Linked DNA regions of Thiosocius teredinicola. Each later gene encodes a partner of the first gene's protein in a complex. Links are inferred from orthologs where the notes say so. Each region holds a gene or a part of one and is shown on either strand. Other genes may lie near its edges.

The links.
Region 2: the proteins of tsaD (region 1) and tsaB are in contact, whole or in part, in a solved structure (PDB 4WQ4), measured with the Escherichia coli proteins. The link is inferred for Thiosocius teredinicola from one-to-one orthologs.
Region 3: the proteins of tsaD (region 1) and tsaE are in contact, whole or in part, in a crystal structure (PDB 6N9A), measured with the Thermotoga maritima proteins. The link is inferred for Thiosocius teredinicola from one-to-one orthologs. Residues at the interface, in WP_004082750.1 of Thermotoga maritima: Cys10, Asp11, Arg49, His50, Leu82, Gly84, Gly135, Gly136, Glu154, Thr155, Leu156, Asp157, Asp158, Ser159, Glu162, Asp165, Lys166, Arg169, Leu170, Tyr175, Lys213, Thr214, Leu217, Tyr218, Gln221, Arg222, Asn324; in WP_004082108.1 of Thermotoga maritima: Leu37, Gly38, Lys46, Lys57, Val59, Lys60, Ser61, Thr63, Phe64, Thr65, Leu66, Met67, Val69, Pro71, Tyr82, Arg83, Leu84, Asp86, Asp88, Phe89, Asp93, Ile128, Asp130, Glu131, Arg134.

The regions. Positions count from the first base shown.
Region 1 is NZ_CP019936.1:3,908,550-3,915,763, reverse strand. The notes cover bases 1-2,759. They hold tsaD (tRNA (adenosine(37)-N6)-threonylcarbamoyltransferase complex transferase subunit TsaD), read left to right. Parts: upstream 1-742; coding sequence 743-1,777; downstream 1,778-2,759. Other genes in these bases: folB (dihydroneopterin aldolase), read left to right, coding at 2,494-2,759; plsY (glycerol-3-phosphate 1-O-acyltransferase PlsY), read right to left, coding at 1,784-2,380; rpsU (30S ribosomal protein S21), read right to left, coding at 404-619; B1781_RS18540 (GatB/YqeY domain-containing protein), read right to left, coding at 1-386. Outside these bases: more of folB, read left to right, coding at 2,760-2,850; folK (2-amino-4-hydroxy-6-hydroxymethyldihydropteridine diphosphokinase), read left to right, coding at 2,850-3,359; B1781_RS18510 (sensor domain-containing diguanylate cyclase), read left to right, coding at 3,368-4,819; B1781_RS18505 (pteridine reductase), read right to left, coding at 4,835-5,587; B1781_RS18500 (class I SAM-dependent methyltransferase), read left to right, coding at 5,780-6,949; B1781_RS18495 (hypothetical protein), read left to right, coding at 6,963-7,214.
Region 2 is NZ_CP019936.1:1,261,415-1,264,212, forward strand. It holds tsaB (tRNA (adenosine(37)-N6)-threonylcarbamoyltransferase complex dimerization subunit type 1 TsaB), read left to right. Parts: upstream 1-959; coding sequence 960-1,637; downstream 1,638-2,798. Other genes in the region: B1781_RS06175 (quinone oxidoreductase family protein), read left to right, coding at 1-945; sbcB (exodeoxyribonuclease I), read left to right, coding at 1,705-2,798. UniProt on the Escherichia coli protein: Required for the formation of a threonylcarbamoyl group on adenosine at position 37 (t(6)A37) in tRNAs that read codons beginning with adenine.
Region 3 is NZ_CP019936.1:3,414,861-3,422,314, reverse strand. What follows is about bases 4,316-7,314. They hold tsaE (tRNA (adenosine(37)-N6)-threonylcarbamoyltransferase complex ATPase subunit type 1 TsaE), read left to right. Parts: upstream 4,316-5,573; coding sequence 5,574-6,056; downstream 6,057-7,314. Other genes in these bases: B1781_RS16150 (N-acetylmuramoyl-L-alanine amidase), read left to right, coding at 6,152-7,314; B1781_RS16160 (NAD(P)H-hydrate dehydratase), read left to right, coding at 4,316-5,577. In the rest of the region: B1781_RS16175 (multiheme c-type cytochrome), read right to left, coding at 1-1,429; B1781_RS16170 (Crp/Fnr family transcriptional regulator), read left to right, coding at 1,767-2,480; tRNA epoxyqueuosine(34) reductase QueG, read right to left, coding at 2,521-3,597; more of B1781_RS16160, read left to right, coding at 4,060-4,315; more of B1781_RS16150, read left to right, coding at 7,315-7,454. UniProt on the Escherichia coli protein: Required for the formation of a threonylcarbamoyl group on adenosine at position 37 (t(6)A37) in tRNAs that read codons beginning with adenine.

The DNA.
Region 1 (7,214 bases):
TGCACCTGGGGTTTGACGATGCCCATGACCTTGCCCATGTCGCGCATGGATTCGGCGCCGGTCTCGGCGATAGCGGCATCGATGATCGAGGCGATTTCCGCCTCGGACAGGGCTTCGGGCATGAAGTCCTGGATGACGTCGATCTCAGCGGCTTCCTGGTCGGCCAGCTCGGTACGGCCGGCGTCGGTGTATTGCTGAATCGAGTCGCGGCGTTGCTTGACCATTTTGTCGAGCACCGCCAGCACCTGTGCGTCGTCGAGCTCGATGCGCTCATCGACCTCGCGCTGTTTTACTGCGGCCAGCATCAACCGGATGACGGCCAAGCGTGGCTTGTCGCCACCTTTCATGGCCGCCTTCATCGCGTCGGTAAGCTGTTGCTTCAGCACAGGGGAAATGCCTGCGATCAGTAAAGGCGTTCGAAGCGGCGGCTGTCGCGGCCAACCTTCTTCTGCCAGCGCTTAACAGCGGCAGCGGCCTTGCGCTTGCGCTCCCAGGTGGGCTTTTCGTAGAACTCGCGGCGACGGACTTCGGCCAGAACACCGGCTTTCTCGCAGGAGCGTTTGAAGCGGCGCATGGCTACTTCGAAGGGTTCGTTTTCTTTGACGCGGACGTGCGGCATTGCTTCCTCGAATCGACAAACAGTTAAAATGGGCTTTTCGCGGACACGGAAAAATCAAGCCGGAGCCCACAAAGGCGCGGAATTTTAAAGCGTCCTCATCACAAATGCAAAGGTTTCAATGAGATGAATGTGCTGGGTATCGAAACCTCGTGCGACGAGACCGGTGTGGCGGTCTACAGCACCGATCAGGGCCTGCTCGACCACGCGGTCTACAGCCAGATCGCGCTGCATGCCGACTACGGCGGCGTGGTGCCGGAGCTGGCCTCGCGCGACCACGTGCGCAAGCTGGCGCCGATGGTGCGCGAGCTGCTCGCCGACCTGGGCCTGTCGGCGCAGGATTTCGGCGGCGTCGCCTATACGGCCGGCCCCGGCCTGGCTGGCGCGCTGCTGGTCGGCGCGGCGTTTGCGCGCAGTCTGGCCTGGGCCTGGCAGGTACCGGCGGTCGGTGTTCACCATATGGAAGGGCACCTGCTGGCGCCGATGCTCGAGCAGGATGTGCCGCAGTTCCCGTTCGTTGCGCTGCTGGTGTCTGGCGGGCATACCCAGCTGGTGCGGGTTGCCGCGGTCGGCGAATACGAGCTGTTGGGCGAGTCGGTGGATGACGCCGCCGGCGAGGCCTTCGACAAAACCGCCAAACTGTTGGGCCTGGGTTATCCGGGTGGCCCTGCGCTTGCCGCGCTGGCCGAGCAGGGTGATCCGGCACGATTTTCGTTCCCACGGCCGATGACCGACCGGCCGGGGCTGGATTTCAGCTTCTCAGGACTCAAGACCTTCGCCCTGACGACCTTGCGACAGCAGGAGGCCGAGGTCCCGTCCGCCGAGCACGGGCAATTGCATGCCGACATCGCACGTGCCTTCGAGGACGCCGTGGTCGACACGCTGGCGATCAAGTGCCGGCGCGCCGTCGAACAGACCGGTAGTAAGGCGCTGGTGATGGCCGGCGGCGTGAGTGCCAACCGACGGTTACGCGATCGTGTCGATCGTTTGATGCAGGACCTCGGCGGCCGCGCCTATTACCCGCGCGCCGAGCTGTGTACCGACAACGGCGCCATGATCGCGTATGCCGGCTGGCAGCGTCTGCGCGCCGGTCAGCACGAGCAGCTGGAGTTCGCGATCCGCCCGCGCTGGCCGATGCAGGATCTGGTCGCCGGGGGGTGAGGTGGCTTAGTCGCCGGACTGTTTCGAGATGCGCCCTTCGCTGCCGTCGAGCAGCTTGCGGATGTTGCTGCGGTGCCGCCAGAACAGCACCACGCTGACGAAGATCTGCATCGCCAGCAGTTCGTTGGATGGCCACAGAAACCACAGGTAGACCGGGGCGAGCGCCATCGAGATCAACGCCGCCAGCGACGACACGTTGGCCACCTTGGCCATGAACAGCCAGGTGGCGCCGACCGCGGCGCCGAAGGCCCAGTAGAGTCCGAACTGCACGCCGAGTGCCGTCGCAACGCCCTTGCCACCGCGGAAGCCGAAGAACACTGGGTATAAATGGCCTAGAAACGCCGCCACTGCGGTTAGCGCAAACACCGATTCGCTGCGATCGAACAGGTGGCAGGCGAGCATCGGAATCACCCCTTTCAGACTGTCGCCGAGCAGCGTTATCGCCGCGGCCTTTTTGCCGCCGATGCGCAGCACGTTGGTCGCGCCGGGGTTGTTCGAGCCCTCGGTACGCGGATCCGGCAGTCCCATCAGGCGACATACGATGATCGCGCTCGAGATCGAGCCGAGCAGGTAGGCGCCAACGATGATGACGGGATCGAGCATGGTCACGTGTGTTTGCCGAATGAGCGCGCATTAGGCGACAGCTGTCTGTCACGGTCAAGGAAACGACCTGATAACATCCCAACCTTCAGACTACATCCGATGCAACTGCCACTATGGATATCGTTTTTCTGCGTGACCTGCGTATAGATACCGTGATCGGCATCTATGGCTGGGAGCGTCGCACCCGCCAGACGCTGATTTTCGATCTCGAAATGAGCGCGGATATCGCGCGGGCAGCCCAAACCGACGACATCAAGGACACGCTGAACTACAAGTCGGTCGCCAAGCGCCTGATCCAGTTCGTCAGCGAGAGTGAGTTCCAGTTGGTCGAAACATTGGCCGAACGCTGCACCGAGATCATCCGCGAAGAGTACGGCGTGCGCTGGGTACGCCTCACGCTCAACAAGAAGGGCGCGGTACGCAGTGCCACCGACGTCGGGGTGATTATCGAGCGTGGAGAACGCTACTAGTGCCGAGAGTGTGGGTCAGCATCGGCAGCAACATCGATCGTGAGAATAACATTCGTGGTGCGCTGACCGAATTGCGGCATAGTTTCGGTGATGTGATCGTGTCTCCGGTGTACGAGACACCTGCGGTTGGTTTTTGCGGCGACGCGTTCTTTAATCTGGTAGTGGGGTTCGACACCGAGCTGCCGCCCGCCAGGCTGCATCAGCTGATGCGCGAGATCGAGGCGCGTCACGGACGCGAACGCAGCAGCCCGAAGTTTTCGTCGCGAACGCTGGATCTGGATCTGCTGACCTATGGCGATGCAGTGACGAACGAGGGCGGCAAGGTGCTGCCGCGCGACGAGATCACGCGCTATGCCTTCGTGCTGGCACCGCTGGTCGATGTGGCGGGTGACGAATTGCATCCCGAACTCAGGGAAACTTATCGCTCCTTATGGGAGCGGATGTCGATGGAAAACAAGGAAGGTTTGCAGCAGCTGGATGATCCAGCATGGCTGTTCAAAACCGGCTAGGAGGCGGATTGAGCCACGATGATGGTGCGGATCGAAAAACGGTCTTGATAACCGGCCTGAATCGGGTCGGGCTTTTTATCGTATTTATCGGCGGATACTACCTGCTCGGTATGGCCGGCTTGCAGTTGCAGTCGGCGCAAACCGGTATCAGCCCCGTGTGGCCGGCATCCGGGTTCGCATTCGCGATGGTGTACTGGTTCGGCTGGTCGCTGCTGGCGGCGATCCTGCCGGCCATGCTGTTGCTCGGCTGGCAACTGGGCGTGCCACTGGAGATTGCGGCGATCTCGGCGGTGGCCAGTATGCTTGAAGCCGGTGTGCCGAATTACCTGATGCGGCGGGTGAACGTCGACCCTGGTCTGCGTCACCTGCGCGATGCGCTGATGTTCGTCGCGGTCGGCCCCGTGCTCGGGCCGGTATTCAGTGCGACCGCCGGCAGCATCGCGTTCGTGCTGCTCGGCGGCAGCGATCTCGACCTGGTGCGTTTGTGGCTGTTGTGGTGGCTGGGCAACAGCGTCGGCATTCTGCTGGTCGGTGGCTTCGGTCTGGTGGCTGTCGCGCGGCGTTCGCTGCGCGTGACCGGCCGGCGATTGATCGAGCTGTTGGCCGGTCTCTCCCTGGTCGTGATCGTCAGCACCTTGGGGTTGCTGCAGGTCGTCGATATCACATCCCCATTGGTGCTGTTTCTGTTGATCCCGGTTTTTGTCCTGATCGCCCAGCGCGGCGATCAGTTGCCGGTGTTGACCCTGGGTATGGCGGCGCTGGTTGTGATCCTGCTGTCGTCCTTGTGGCTGCCACGGGAGAGCCTCGCACAGACCAAGCTGGGTATCATCTATCTGGATATCAGCCTGCTGTGGGTCGTGACCTTCACCGGCATGATCGTCAGCAGTGCCCGCCAGGAGATGAACGCGCGCGAGCACGTTACCTGGCTCGCAAGGCATGATCCGTTGACCCGGCTGGTGAACCGTCATGCGTTCATGGAGCGATTGGAAAAGATCCTGCCACGCGTCAAGCAGAAGCGCGCGTCGTGCATCCTGCTGTTTCTCGACCTCGATCGTTTCAAGGATCTCAATGATGCCGAGGGCCATCGCGCCGGCGATCGCGTTCTGCGCGATGTCGGTGTGTTGCTGAGCGAGGAGGTGCGCGCGGTGGATACCGTCGCGCGGATCGGCGGCGACGAGTTCGCGGTGATCCTCGAAGACTGTCAGCTTCTGGATGCCTGCGCGATTGCCGAAAACATACGCACCGTGGTCGAGCGCTACGAATACACGGGTTCACGCGGACTGCATCGCATCGAGGTGAGTGTCGGGCTGGTCGCTATCTCGCCCGAGCACGGCTCGCCCGAAGACGTGCTGCATGCCGCAGACAGCGCCTGTTACGAGGCCAAGCGCGGTGGCCGTAACCGGGTATGGGTGGGCTCTCAGGACGCTGCAACCGAGCCTCTCGGCGGCACCAAGCGCTGACGTCTCTGCGTGCCGCTATTGCTGCACGCTGCGACCGCCGTCGACGGCGAGAATCTGGCCGGTGATGTAGTGCGGCCCGGTCACCATGAACATGACCGCCTCGGCGATCTGCTCGGCGCCTGCCGGCTCGCCCATTGGGATGCGTTTGAGGATTTCCTGTTTGTCGGCATCGGCGAGGTAGCCTTCCGGCCACAGCGCCGCGCCGGGTGCAATCCCGTTGACCCGCACGTCCGGCGCAAGGTCGCGTGCCAGTGCCTTGACCATCATCGCATTGGCCGCTTTGGCCATGCAGTAGATCGGATGGTCGGCGTTCGGCCGGTCGGCATGGATGTCGACCATATTGACGATGCAGCCGCGCCGCTCGCGCAACGCCTCGGCTGCTGCCTGGGCGAGAAAGAACGGTGCGCGTGCATTGCTGCCGACCAGGTCGTCCCATTGCTCGGGGGTGGCTTCACCGATCGGCGTCGGGTAGTAACTCGAGGCGTTGTTGATCAGGATGTCGAGATGGCCGTTGATGGTCTTGCTCTCTGCAACCAACTTTGCCCAGCTTTGCGGTTCATTGAGATCGCCCTGCGCGACGATCGCGGACCCGGCCCGCACCGCGAGCAGTTCGTCGCGCAGTGCCGCCGCCTTGTCCGCCGAGTTGCGATAGTGGATCACGACATTGGCGCCGGCCGCGTGCAGGTAGCGCGTCGTGGTCGCACCAAGGCGTGCTGCTGCGCCGGTAATCAACGCCGTCTTGCCCTTCAGACTGTCGGAAACCTGCACTCGCTGCCTCCCTTGTGGACCCAAGCGCACACTACACCAGATCGCGCCTGGAACGTCACGCCGCCCGGAATTCGACCGCGTGCCGTGCGCGCTCCTGCGGTTTTTCTTAAACTGCGCGCAGTATCCCGCCACGCAACCCGTATCCATCGCGACAACAAGTTGAGTTGTCGCCTGCTTCAGAGAGCCGACGACTTGCAGTTACCGACGCTGAGCGACGACGAACAATCGGTATTCCAGGCGATGCACGCACATTTGAGTGCGGCGATCGAGACAAACAGCGGCAGCCTGCCGTTCGATCGCTTCATGGAACTTGCGCTCTATGCCCCCGGACTCGGTTACTACGTCAACGGGCGGCAGAAGTTTGGCGAGCAGGGTGACTTCATCACGGCGCCGGAGGCCTCGCCGCTGTTTGCACGCTGCCTGGCGAACCAGGTGGCCGAATGTCTGCACAAGCTCGACGGTGGTGATGTGCTGGAGTTCGGCGCCGGCTCCGGCATCATGGCGGCCGGACTGCTGGCAGCGTTGCAGGATCTGGATTGCCTGCCCAATCGCTACCTGATTCTCGAGTTGAGTGCCGAGCTTCAGCAGCGGCAGCAGGAGACGCTGCAGCGCGAAGTGCCTGAATTGGTGTCACGCGTGCATTGGCTCGACGCGCTGCCGGCCAGCGGCTTCAACGGTGTTGTCATCGGCAATGAGCTGCTCGATGCGATGCCGGTGCATCGTTTCCGCCGACAGGATGACGCATGGCAGGAGTTATCGGTCGTGGTCGATGGCGCCGGCTTTGCGGACGACTGGCATGCGTTGCGCAGCAGCGGTCTTGGCGAAGCCCTGCAGTCGATCTGGCCCGACGGGCAACTGCCGGGCGATGGCTATGAGTCGGAGATCAATCTGCGTCTGCGACCGTGGTTGGATGCCGTCGGGCATCGCATGCAGCGCGGGTATGTGTTGCTGATCGACTATGGTTATACGCGGCACGAGTATTACCATCCGGAACGCAACAAGGGCACCTTGATCTGTCACTACCGACACCGCGCCTACGCCGATCCTTACCTGCTGCCCGGATTGCAGGACATCACCGCGAACGTGGATTTCACGGCGCTGGCACGCGCTGCGCTCGCCACGGGCTTTGACGTCGCCGGCTACACGACCCAGGCGCACTTTTTGATCGATGCGGGTCTGGACCGTCATCTCGGCGCGTCTGATCCGAACGATCTGCAGCGGCATCTGGAGCTGATGCAGGGCGTCAAAAAGCTTACGCTGCCGACGGAGATGGGCGAACGATTTAAAGTCATGGCGCTGGCGCGCGATACCGATAGTCAGTTGCTGGGTTTTCGCACGAGGGATCTGCGTGATCGTTTGTAAACGGGTTTGCTTGATGGTCTTGGTGCTCACGTTGGCGGGCTGCCAGTCGTATTCGGGGCGCGATGAGCCGGTGCGCGGCCGCGGTTTCGAGTTTAGCGACATCGCCAAGGCCGACGTCGACATGGTCGCCGAGGTCAATGTGCGTCACAGCATGAAGTACCTGCGCGAGCTGGCACGCAAGCTGTACGTGCGCAATCCGAATGAATGGCGGCGCGCCGGTCATGCGTCGCCCGCCGCTGCGCTCAAGACCCTGTTCGGCCCGGCG
Region 2 (2,798 bases), 2.7 Mb from region 1 along the record:
GGCAATGCCGACGTGTTGCGCTGGGAACCGATCGAGGTCGGCGAACCCGGCGTGGGCGAGGTGCGCTTGAAACAGACCGCCTGCGGCCTGAACTTTATCGACGTGTACCAGCGTGACGGTCTTTATCCGGTCGGCGATCTGCCGGCGGTGCTCGGCATGGAGGCGGCGGGCGTGATCGAGGCGGTCGGCGAAGGCGTTGTCGGCTTGGCGGTCGGTGATCGTGTTGCCTACCCGATGTGCCTGGGTGCCTATGCCGAGGTGCGTCTGATTGCCGCTGACAAGCTCGTCACGCTGCCGGAGAGCGTCAGCGAGCAGCAGGCCGCGGCGATCATGCTCAAAGGGCTTACCGCGCATTACCTGCTGTTTCGCTCTTACCCGGTGCAGCCGGGTGATGCGATCCTGGTCTATGCGGCGGCGGGTGGTGTCGGTTTACTGCTCAGTCAATGGGCCAAGCACCTTGGGGCAAGCGTGATCGGCTGTGTCGGCTCGGAAGAAAAGGCCGAGTTGGCCCGGGCAAACGGTTGCGATGAGGTGATCATGTACCGCAGCGAGAACATCCCGCAGCGCGTGCGCGAACTGACGGACGGCGAAGGCGTGGCGGCCGCCTACGATTCGGTGGGCAAGGCAACCTTCATGGATTCGCTCGATTCATTGCGCCCCTTCGGCGTGATGGTCAGCTACGGCAATGCCTCCGGTCCGGTCGAACCGTTCAGCCCGGCTATCCTGGCACCCAAGGGCTCGCTGTATGTCACGCGCCCGACGCTGGCCACCCATATCGCGACGCGCGAACTGCTCGACGAGGGTGCCAACCGTCTGCTCGGTGCGGTGACCGATGGTCTGCTGCACATCCAGATCAACCAACAGTACCCGCTGGCCGAGGCCGCCCAGGCGCATCGCGACCTCGAGGCGCGCAAGACAACCGGATCGACCGTGCTGACGGTCTGAGCCGAGACAGTGTAATGAAACTCCTCGCTATCGATACCACCGAAGACGCCTGCTCTGCTGCCCTGTCGATCGACGGCATGGTCGACGAACGTTTCGAGATCGTGCCGCGACGACACAGCGAGCATATCCTGCCGATGATGGAGGCCCTGTTGGCCGACGCGCAGTTGACGTTGCGCGATCTCGATGCGCTGGCGTATGCGCGCGGACCTGGCTCATTCACCGGTGTGCGGATCGCGGCATCGATCATCCAGGGTTCGGCGATGGGTGCTGATCTGCCGGTGGTGCCGGTATCGAGTCTGCGGGCACTTGCCCAGGGTGCGAATCGCACAGACGGAGCGGCGGCGGTACTCAGCGCCCTCGATGCACGCATGAACGAAGTCTATTGGGGCGCCTATCGGTTGGATGCTGAAGGCATCATGCAGCTCTCGGGCGAAGAAATGGTATGCGCCGCGCAGGATGTGATCGTACCCGGCGGTGATGGCTGGTTCGGCGCGGGCAGCGGTTGGGGGCCTTACTCGGCGGCTTTGGGCGCACGCGCCGGCGTGGAGCAATTCAATAGTGAACTGTCGGTGCATGCCGCGGATGTGGTGCGCATTGCTGTGGCAAAGTTCATCGAAGGCGGCGCCGTTGCGGCCGAAGCCGCGGTGCCTGTCTATCTGCGTGACCAGGTTGCCTGGGCAAAGCAGCGCTGATTACCTGAGCGCAGCCCATAGGCGTGGCGCTTGAACATCTGATACTCACGACTCCGATCAACGATTCATGTCCGAACCACGCAGCTTTTACTGGCACGACTACGAAACCTGGGGAGCGCAACCGGCAGTCGACCGCCCGGCGCAGTTCGCCGGCTTGCGCACCGATCTGGATTTCAATCCGATCGGCGAGCCGCTGGTGGTGTATGCACGACCGGCCGATGATTTTCTGCCGCATCCCGAGGCCTGCCTGATTACCGGGATTACGCCGCAGGAAGCACGCGAGAAAGGCGCGCCCGAGGCCGACTTCTTTCGTTTCATCCACGATGAGTTGTCGCAACCGGGCACCTGCGCACTTGGCTACAACACCCTGCGTTTCGATGACGAGGTGACGCGCTACGGTTTCTACCGCAACTTTTTCGATCCCTATGCACGCGAATGGAAGAACGGCAACTCGCGTTGGGACATGATCGACGTGGTGCGCCTGACGCATGCGCTGCGACCGCAAGGCATCGAGTGGCCGGAGCGCGAACCGGGTGTGGCCAGCTTCCGGCTCGAGGACCTGACGGCGGCGAACGGCATCGAACACGCAGGCGCGCACGATGCGCTGGTCGATGTGAAAGCGACCATTGCGCTCGCCAAGCTGGTGCGCGAACGCCAACCCAAGCTGTTTCAATTCGCGCTCGGCAACCGCGACAAACACAAGCTGGCGACGCAGCTCAATGTGCGCGCCCGCCAGCCGGTGTTGCACGTATCGGCGCGCTACCCGGCAAGGCGCGGTTGTATTGCGGCTGTCGTGCCGCTGGCGATGCACCCGACCAATCGCAATGGTGTGATCGTCTACGATCTGCGCACCGATCCGACGCCACTGTTGGCGATGTCGGCCGAAGAGATCCGCACCCGGCTGTATACCGCGACGGCGGATCTGCCCGATGGTGCTGAACGCATACCGTTGAAGGTCGTCCATATCAATCGTGCACCGGTGGTCGTGCCGATGGGTACGCTGACTGAAGACGCTCGGGAGCGTTGGCAGATGGATGCGACTGCCGAGCAGCGGCACCTCGATGCATTGAACGGCGCTGCCGGGCTCGACGCCAAACTCGCCGAGGTGTTTTCGTCCGAAGGGCGTTTCCCGCCGCAGGCCGATCCCGACCGCGATCTGTA
Region 3 (7,454 bases), 500 kb from region 1 along the record:
CGTCGAAGTACCATGAGTGACCATCGATCGGCTTGAAGTACTTGGCGAGCATCTCGTCGGCAAACTTCTCGTTGCCGTCTTTCTTGTGCACGACCTCTTTGAGTTCCGGAATCCACTTGAAGTAGGTGTGCTTGGCCACTTCGTACAGGCCGTGCCACCAGGTGTAGTCCGGGCCGTTCATCGAGGCGCCGTGACGTGCCCGCCGACCTTCGTGGTGCCAGATCTCCCACCAGGTCCATTCGATCTGCTCGTCGAATGGGCTCTTCGAGATATAGCCGTTCTCTTTCAACTCGGTCATGACGGCCGCGATCGGCTTGGCGAACTTGTCGTTGTACAGGTCGACCACATCATCGAACTGCTTGTAGTGACCTTCGATCACGCCTTCGCTGTGGCACGCGGCACAGACCTCGGCCATCTTTTCGCGACGGTCTTTCCAGGTCAGCACCTCGACCACCTTGGCACCCTCGGCCCAGTCCGGCGAAGAACCGACCTTCGGCAGTTCCGGATTGTCGCCCGGAATGTCTTTTTCCTGGCCGTTGTCGAGGCGCACCAAGTTGATCTTCTGTGAGATCGGTGGACGCAACGTCCACGAGATGCGGTCACCGACGTTGTGGGTTTTCGGTTGGTCACCGGCGCGGCTCATGTGGCAGGTCGCGCAGGTCGGTGCGGCCGAATAGTCGACACCGGCAACCCACTTGTCGGATTCGAGATTCATCTCGTCGACCTTGGCGCGGTAGATGATGCCGTGCTTCGACTCGTTGTAGACCTCGATCTGCGGATGGTCGGGGCCGACATGGCACTTACCGCAGGTATCCGGCGTACGGGCCTGGGCCTTGGAGAAGCGGTGGCGACCGTGACAGGCGGTGCACGAGCCTTCCGAACCATCCGGGTTCAAACGACCGATGCCGGTGTTCGGCCAGGTCGTCGGGATCGGCTTGCCGTCTTTACCGACCTCGATCTTGGCGCCGTGACATTGCCGACAGCCGGCGTTGACCGCGGCCGGCCCGCCGACCACTTCACCCAGCAGGTTGTCGAGCGATGCGAGGATGCGGCCGGCGTGCGAGTGGTGCGAGCCGTCCATTTCCTCGAATTCGGTGGTGTGGCAGCGCGAGCAGTCTTTCGGACTGACGATGATCGAGATCAGCTGCTTTTTGTGCATGAAGGCGTCTTTGTCGCCTTTCTCGGCCTTGTGGCAATCCAGACAGTTGACGCCTGATTGGCCGTGTTGGCTGTTGTTCCATTCCTGGGTCAGACCAGGGTTCTCGGTCCAGTGACATTCGACACATTCCTGGCCGGCAGGATCCCCCCAGTCCTTGCCGATTTCACCAGCCGGACGCGCGGCAAACACGGTGCCGGCAGCGAGAAGCAGGGTGAAAGTCAGCAGACGACGGACGACGCGGCAGCCAGCCGCGCTCTTCGCTTGGCTCATCGTAGACTCCTCCAAAATGCGGGTCTGGGTTGGGTCAGGTAGGACTACCCTGAACGCTTATTCTTGGTTTCTACAGGCGAACACTGCGCGGCTTTCGGCTGTACGGCGACAAAATACCCACTTCTCTTGTGGGTAAACCTTGAGGCGCCTCAAGAATTGAATTCGGAAGCGGGTGATTACCGGCAATCTCGCACAGCATTGATCTGCATCAAGAACGGTCGGCGGTGTCACTGGATTTAAGTCAAGGTGCCGCTTTTTGGCGTTATTGATAATTCTCAATAGGCAGGTAGCGAGCGGGGAGCAGGAGGCCCGTCGCTTCGAATCTTCAGGAGCATCAATGCATTCCACCGGAGTTCCCATCGACGTCGACATGATGGAAGGCCTTACCTTGTTCAACGGTCTGGGGCGGGAGCGTGTCGAGGCGCTGGCCGATGGTGGTTGGACCGTCGAGCATGCCCGATCGGTTCGCGTGATCGGTCGCGGCGATCATATCGATGGCCTGTACGGCGTGTTTGACGGCCGCTTGAAGCTTTATATGTTGTCGTGCAACGGCGACGAGCGTGTGCTGCGCGTACTGCGCCCGGGCGACACCTTTGGCGAGGCGATCATGTTCAACGCGATCCCGAGCCCGGTGTATGTCGAAACCCTGTCACCGGCGCGTCTCGGCTACTTTCCGCGTGAACTCATCAACGAGGCGTTGGCCAGCGACCCGGAATTCACCAACTCCATGCTGCGCGGCATGAGCGTGATGATGCGCGAACTGATCCAGGACCTTGAAACCTGCTGTATGCAGACAGCGATGCAGCGCACCGTGTCTTACCTGCTGCGCGAGGCCTCGGCAGCGCCTTCGCCGAACCTCGAAGTGAACCTGCCGGCCCCCAAGGCGGTTGTCGCCAGCACCTTGAACATCTCGGCGGAAACTTTTTCGCGCGAGCTGCATCGCCTGCAGGGCGAAGGCTTTATCGAAATCAATCGTCGTACCATCTATCTGCGTGATCCAGAGGCGCTGCAGACTATGGTGGACGGCTTGTCGCCTGAAACTTCGCACTGAACAACGAGCAGTGTTGTTCGATCGAAAGCACAAGGTGCAATCACGCTGATCGTTTTGCCCGCTGTTGATCGAGCGCCCAGCGCAGGTGTTCGCAGACCATCGGCTGCGTTTCGTATTCCAACCGACGTTCGAGCGCGCTGACGATTCCCGGGTCGAAGTCGGCGTTGCCGAGTGCGACGGCGATATTGCGTGACCAGCGGTGATACCCGATGCGACGGATGGCGGAGCCCTCCGTATGGCGCATGAACGCAGCTTCGTCCCACGCGAACAATGTCAGCAGGTCGGTACGATCCAGTCCGTGGCGCGGGCGAAAATCGCCTTCGTCGGTAGGTGAGGCGAAGCGATTCCATGGACAGACCTGCTGACAGTCGTCACAGCCATAGATTCGATTGCCGATGCCGCGGCGCAGCGCCAGGGGGATCGCGCCGTCGAGTTCGATCGTCAGGTACGAAATACAACGGCGGGCATCGACCTGGTACGGCGCCACGATTGCCTGGGTGGGACACACGTCGATACAGGCCTGACAGGTGCCGCAGTGTGCTTCGCCTGCCGCATCTGTCGGCAGCGGCAGGTCGGTATACAACTCGCCGAGAAAAAACCAAGAGCCGGCATCGCGATTGATCAGGTTGCTGTGTTTGCCGATCCAGCCGAGTCCGGCTTTCTCCGCCAGCGCTTTTTCCATAACCGGCGCGGAGTCCACGAATGCGCGATAACCGAAGGGGCCGACGTGCGCTTCGATCTTGTGCGCAAGCTTTTGCAGGCGATTGCGCAACACCTTGTGGTAATCGCGACCCAGTGCATAGCGCGAGATGAATGCTTGCACCGGGTCGTCGAGAATCGCACGTGGATCGGGTTCGTTCGGCAGGTAATCCATGCGTACAGAAATCACCCGCATCGTTCCCGGTACCAGCTCTGCTGGTCGGATTCGCTTGCTGCCGTGGCGCTGCATGTAGTCCATGTCGCCGTGAAAACCGTTCGCCAGCCATCTGTGCAGGTGACCTTCCGCCTCATCGAGATGGGTGTCGGTGATGCCGACCTGTTGGAAGCCAAGTTCCTTGCCCCACTGTTTGATTTGCGTCGCCAACGCCGGCAGATCGATGTCGCTGCATTCGGTCATAACTTCACCGGGCCGATACGCCGCCGGCGGTTGCCGTTGCGATAGGTGGGCAGCAGCCGATCATGTGGCGGCGGATGACAACAGTTCCAGATAAATGCCGCACTGAGCCGGATGTCCTGTCGTAGCTATCGCTGCTTTCACCAACGATGACGGTATCAACGCCCGCGAGGCCGCTGCGCTTGGCCCGATCTTCTCGAGGCATATCGTTGCTCCGTCGTGTGAAGTTCACTGACCGCCACGCAGGGCGGAAGTCGCATTGTAGCGTCGCTCGCCCCATACCGCCGGTCCGTGGCCGGCGTTTGGAGCGCCAAGCGTGACGCGCGGGCAGTACGACGCCAAACGATCGCCTATAGGGTGGGCTGCGCTTGGCCCTTAGCGCGCCGGAAATTGTTGAATTTGCGCTCTGCCTGGGGTCTTATCGCGCTTTAATAACTATTATTCCGACGAACGGTGCCGTTGCTTATGACCTTTCGTACCCTTCCGCCAACCGATGAACTGCCGCGCGCCCTGTACACGGCCGAACAGGTGCGGGGTTTCGATCGCATCGCGATCGAGCAGTTCGATATACCCGGCGAGACGCTGATGGAGCGCGCCGGTGCGGCCGCCTTTGAACTGCTGCGCAAGAAGTGGCCCGATGCGAAACGCATCGCGATTCTGGTTGGCACCGGCAACAATGGTGGCGACGGTTTCGTCGTTGCGCGGCTGGCCAAGAAGGCCGGCCTCCAGGTTCAGGTACTGCAGCTCGGTGACCCGGCGCGCCTGCAGGGGGATGCGCTGACCAACGCCAAGCGTTGGGAAGAGCTCGACGGCGATTGGCAGGCCTACGCAATGATCTCGCCCGACGTCGATGTGATCGTCGATGCCATGTTCGGCACGGGTCTCGAGCGCCCGGTGGCCGGGCGTTGGGCCGAAGCCATCGAGACCATCAACAGTCATCGTTCGCCGTGTCTGGCCATCGATATCCCGTCGGGCCTGCATTCGGATAGCGGCATGGTAATGGGCACCGCGGTGCGTGCTGCGGCAACGATCAGCTTCATCGGCCTCAAGCTGGGCTTGTTCAGTGGCGACGGCCCCGATCACGTGGGCGACGTCGTGTTCGCCGGTCTGGACGTGCCGGCCAAGGTATTTGCCACCAGCGTGCTGACGGCACGCCGCGTCGACTGGCCGAAACTCGGCGCGCTGCTGCCGCCGCGTCGCCACAACGTACACAAAGGTAATTTCGGCCATGTGCTGATCATCGGCGGCAATCGCGGCATGGGCGGCGCCGCGCGGATGGCGGCCGAAGCGGCGCTGCGCGTCGGCAGCGGCCTGGTCAGCCTGGCGACCCGTCCGGAACACGTCGGGGCGGTGCTGGCGGCGCGCCCCGAGATCATGGTCAACGGTGTCGAAGGTTCCGTGGGTGTGTTGCCGTTGCTGCGTCAGGCAGACGTGATTGCGATCGGACCGGGCCTGGGGCGCGACGACTGGGCCCAGGCACTGTGGCGCGCCGCGCTCGATTCCGACCGTCCTTTGGTCGTCGATGCCGATGCCTTGCACCTGCTGGCCGCCAAGCCGCGTCGGCGTAACGATTGGGTGCTGACGCCGCATCCGGGGGAGGCGGCAGCGCTGCTGGGTATGCGAACCGCGGACGTCAATGCCGCGCGCCTGCATGCGGTCGATCAAATGCAGCAGCGCTTCGGCGGCAGCGTAGTGCTCAAGGGGGTCGGCAGCCTGATCGCGAGCGAAGGTGCGGCGCCGCCGGCGTTGTGCAGCGACGGTAACCCGGGGATGGCCAGTGGCGGTATGGGCGATGTGCTGACCGGCGTCATCGCCGGCCTGCTCGCGCAAGGGCTTTCGGTGCGCGATGCGGCCGAAGCCGGGGTGTGCGTGCATGCCGCGGCAGCCGACTGGACGGCCGGCGTGGCCGGTGAGCGAGGCTTGCTGGCGACCGATCTTTTCGAACCGCTGCGCGTGCTGATCAACGATCGGTGGCGTTCTTGACGGGGCGAACGTTCCATCCGCAAGACGAGATCTCACAGGAGGCCGTCGGCGCGGCGCTTGCCAGGTCTTGGCGAGACGAGCGGGTTCTGATCTATCTCTCAGGCGATCTGGGCGCCGGCAAAACCACGCTGACGCGCGGTTTCGTGCGTGGTTTGGGCCTAAAGGGTGCGGTTAAAAGTCCGACATACACTCTGATCGAGCCGTATGACATTGATGGAAAAAAGGTTTATCACCTCGACCTGTACCGCTTGGGCGACCCGGGTGAACTCGAATATCTGGGGCTGCGCGAGTTGCTGGAAGAGCCGGCAGCCGTGCTGATCGAATGGCCCGAGCGGGGAAGCGGCTGGTTGCCGCCGGCCGATCTCGACGTGCGGATCGCCCATGAAGCTCAGGGGCGGGCTATCACGATTGAGGCGCGCAGCGAGACCGGCGAGCAGATGCTGTCGAGGCTAGCGGATATACCTATGGAAGCGCTCTAGAAAGTTCTCATATCTGACAGATTTAACTAGGAAAATCAGATTTGATATGCTAGCTTGAGTGCATCGGCTCAGGGCAGTCCGGACCTCTGAACCCCATGAAGAAGCTACTGACTTTTCTGACACTGCTGTTATTCGCCCCCTCGCTGCTTGCCACGCAAGTGGCCGGCGTGCGCCTGTGGACGGCACCCGACCACACCCGCCTGGTGTTCGACACCAGCAGCCGTGCGGTGCACAAGGTATTCGCGCTCAAAGACCCCGACCGCCTGGTGATCGATTTCGCCGATGCGGCGCTGGCGGATGATTTTTCGGTCAACGAGGTCAAAGACAAGCACCTCGACGGCATGCGACACGCGGCCCGTCCTGACGGCAGCCTGCGTGTGGTGCTCGACCTCAAGCAGGCGGTGCGGCCGAAAACCTTCCTGCTCAAACCAAACGATACCTACGGCCACCGGCTGGTGGTCGACCTGTACCCCTCGGATGCCGGTGCTGCCGCTGAGCCACGTGTCGCCAAGACGACCAAGGACATCGGCCGCGGACGCGACATCGTCGTCGCGATCGACGCCGGCCACGGTGGCGAAGATCCCGGGGCGGCAGGCCGCAAATACAGCACCAAGGAAAAGAAGGTCACGCTCGAGATCGCCAAGCGGCTGAAGAAGCTGATCGATTCGCAGCCCGGCATGAAGGGCGAGCTGACGCGCACCGGCGACTACTACGTCGGTCTGCGCCAGCGTATGGTGCTGGCGCGCGAGATGCGCGCCGATCTGTTCGTGTCGATCCACGCCGATGCATTCCGCGACAAGCGCGTGCGGGGCTCGTCGGTATACGTTTTGTCGAACCGTGGCGCATCGTCTGAGGCCGCGCGCTGGCTGGCAGAAAAAGAGAACTCTTCCGACCTGGTCGGGGGTGTCAGCCTCGAAGACAAGGATCCGGTATTGGCGTCGGTGTTGCTCGACCTGTCTCAATCGGCGACGCGTCATGCCAGCCTGAGTGCGGCGTCGAAGGTGTATGCGCAGCTGCGTGCGATGGGCAAGGTGCATGGTCGGCGGGTGCAGCAGGCCGGCTTCATGGTGCTGAAGTCGCCCGATATCCCGTCGATGCTGGTCGAAACGGGCTTTATCTCCAACCCGACCGAAGAGACCAATCTGCGCGATCCGAAGCATCAGGAGCGCATCGCCAAGGCTGTCCTCAAGGGGGTGCAGACGTTTTTCGACGAAGCGCCGCCACCCGGAACGCTGCTGGCGGAACGTCAGAACAAGTCGCTCAAGCACGTGATCGAGCGCGGCGACACCCTGTCGCAGATCGCCAGTCGCTACCAGGTCAGCCTGAGCTCGCTGCGGCGAGAGAACGACCTGCGCAACGACAATCACATCCAGGTCGGTCAGGTTCTGGTGATCCCGG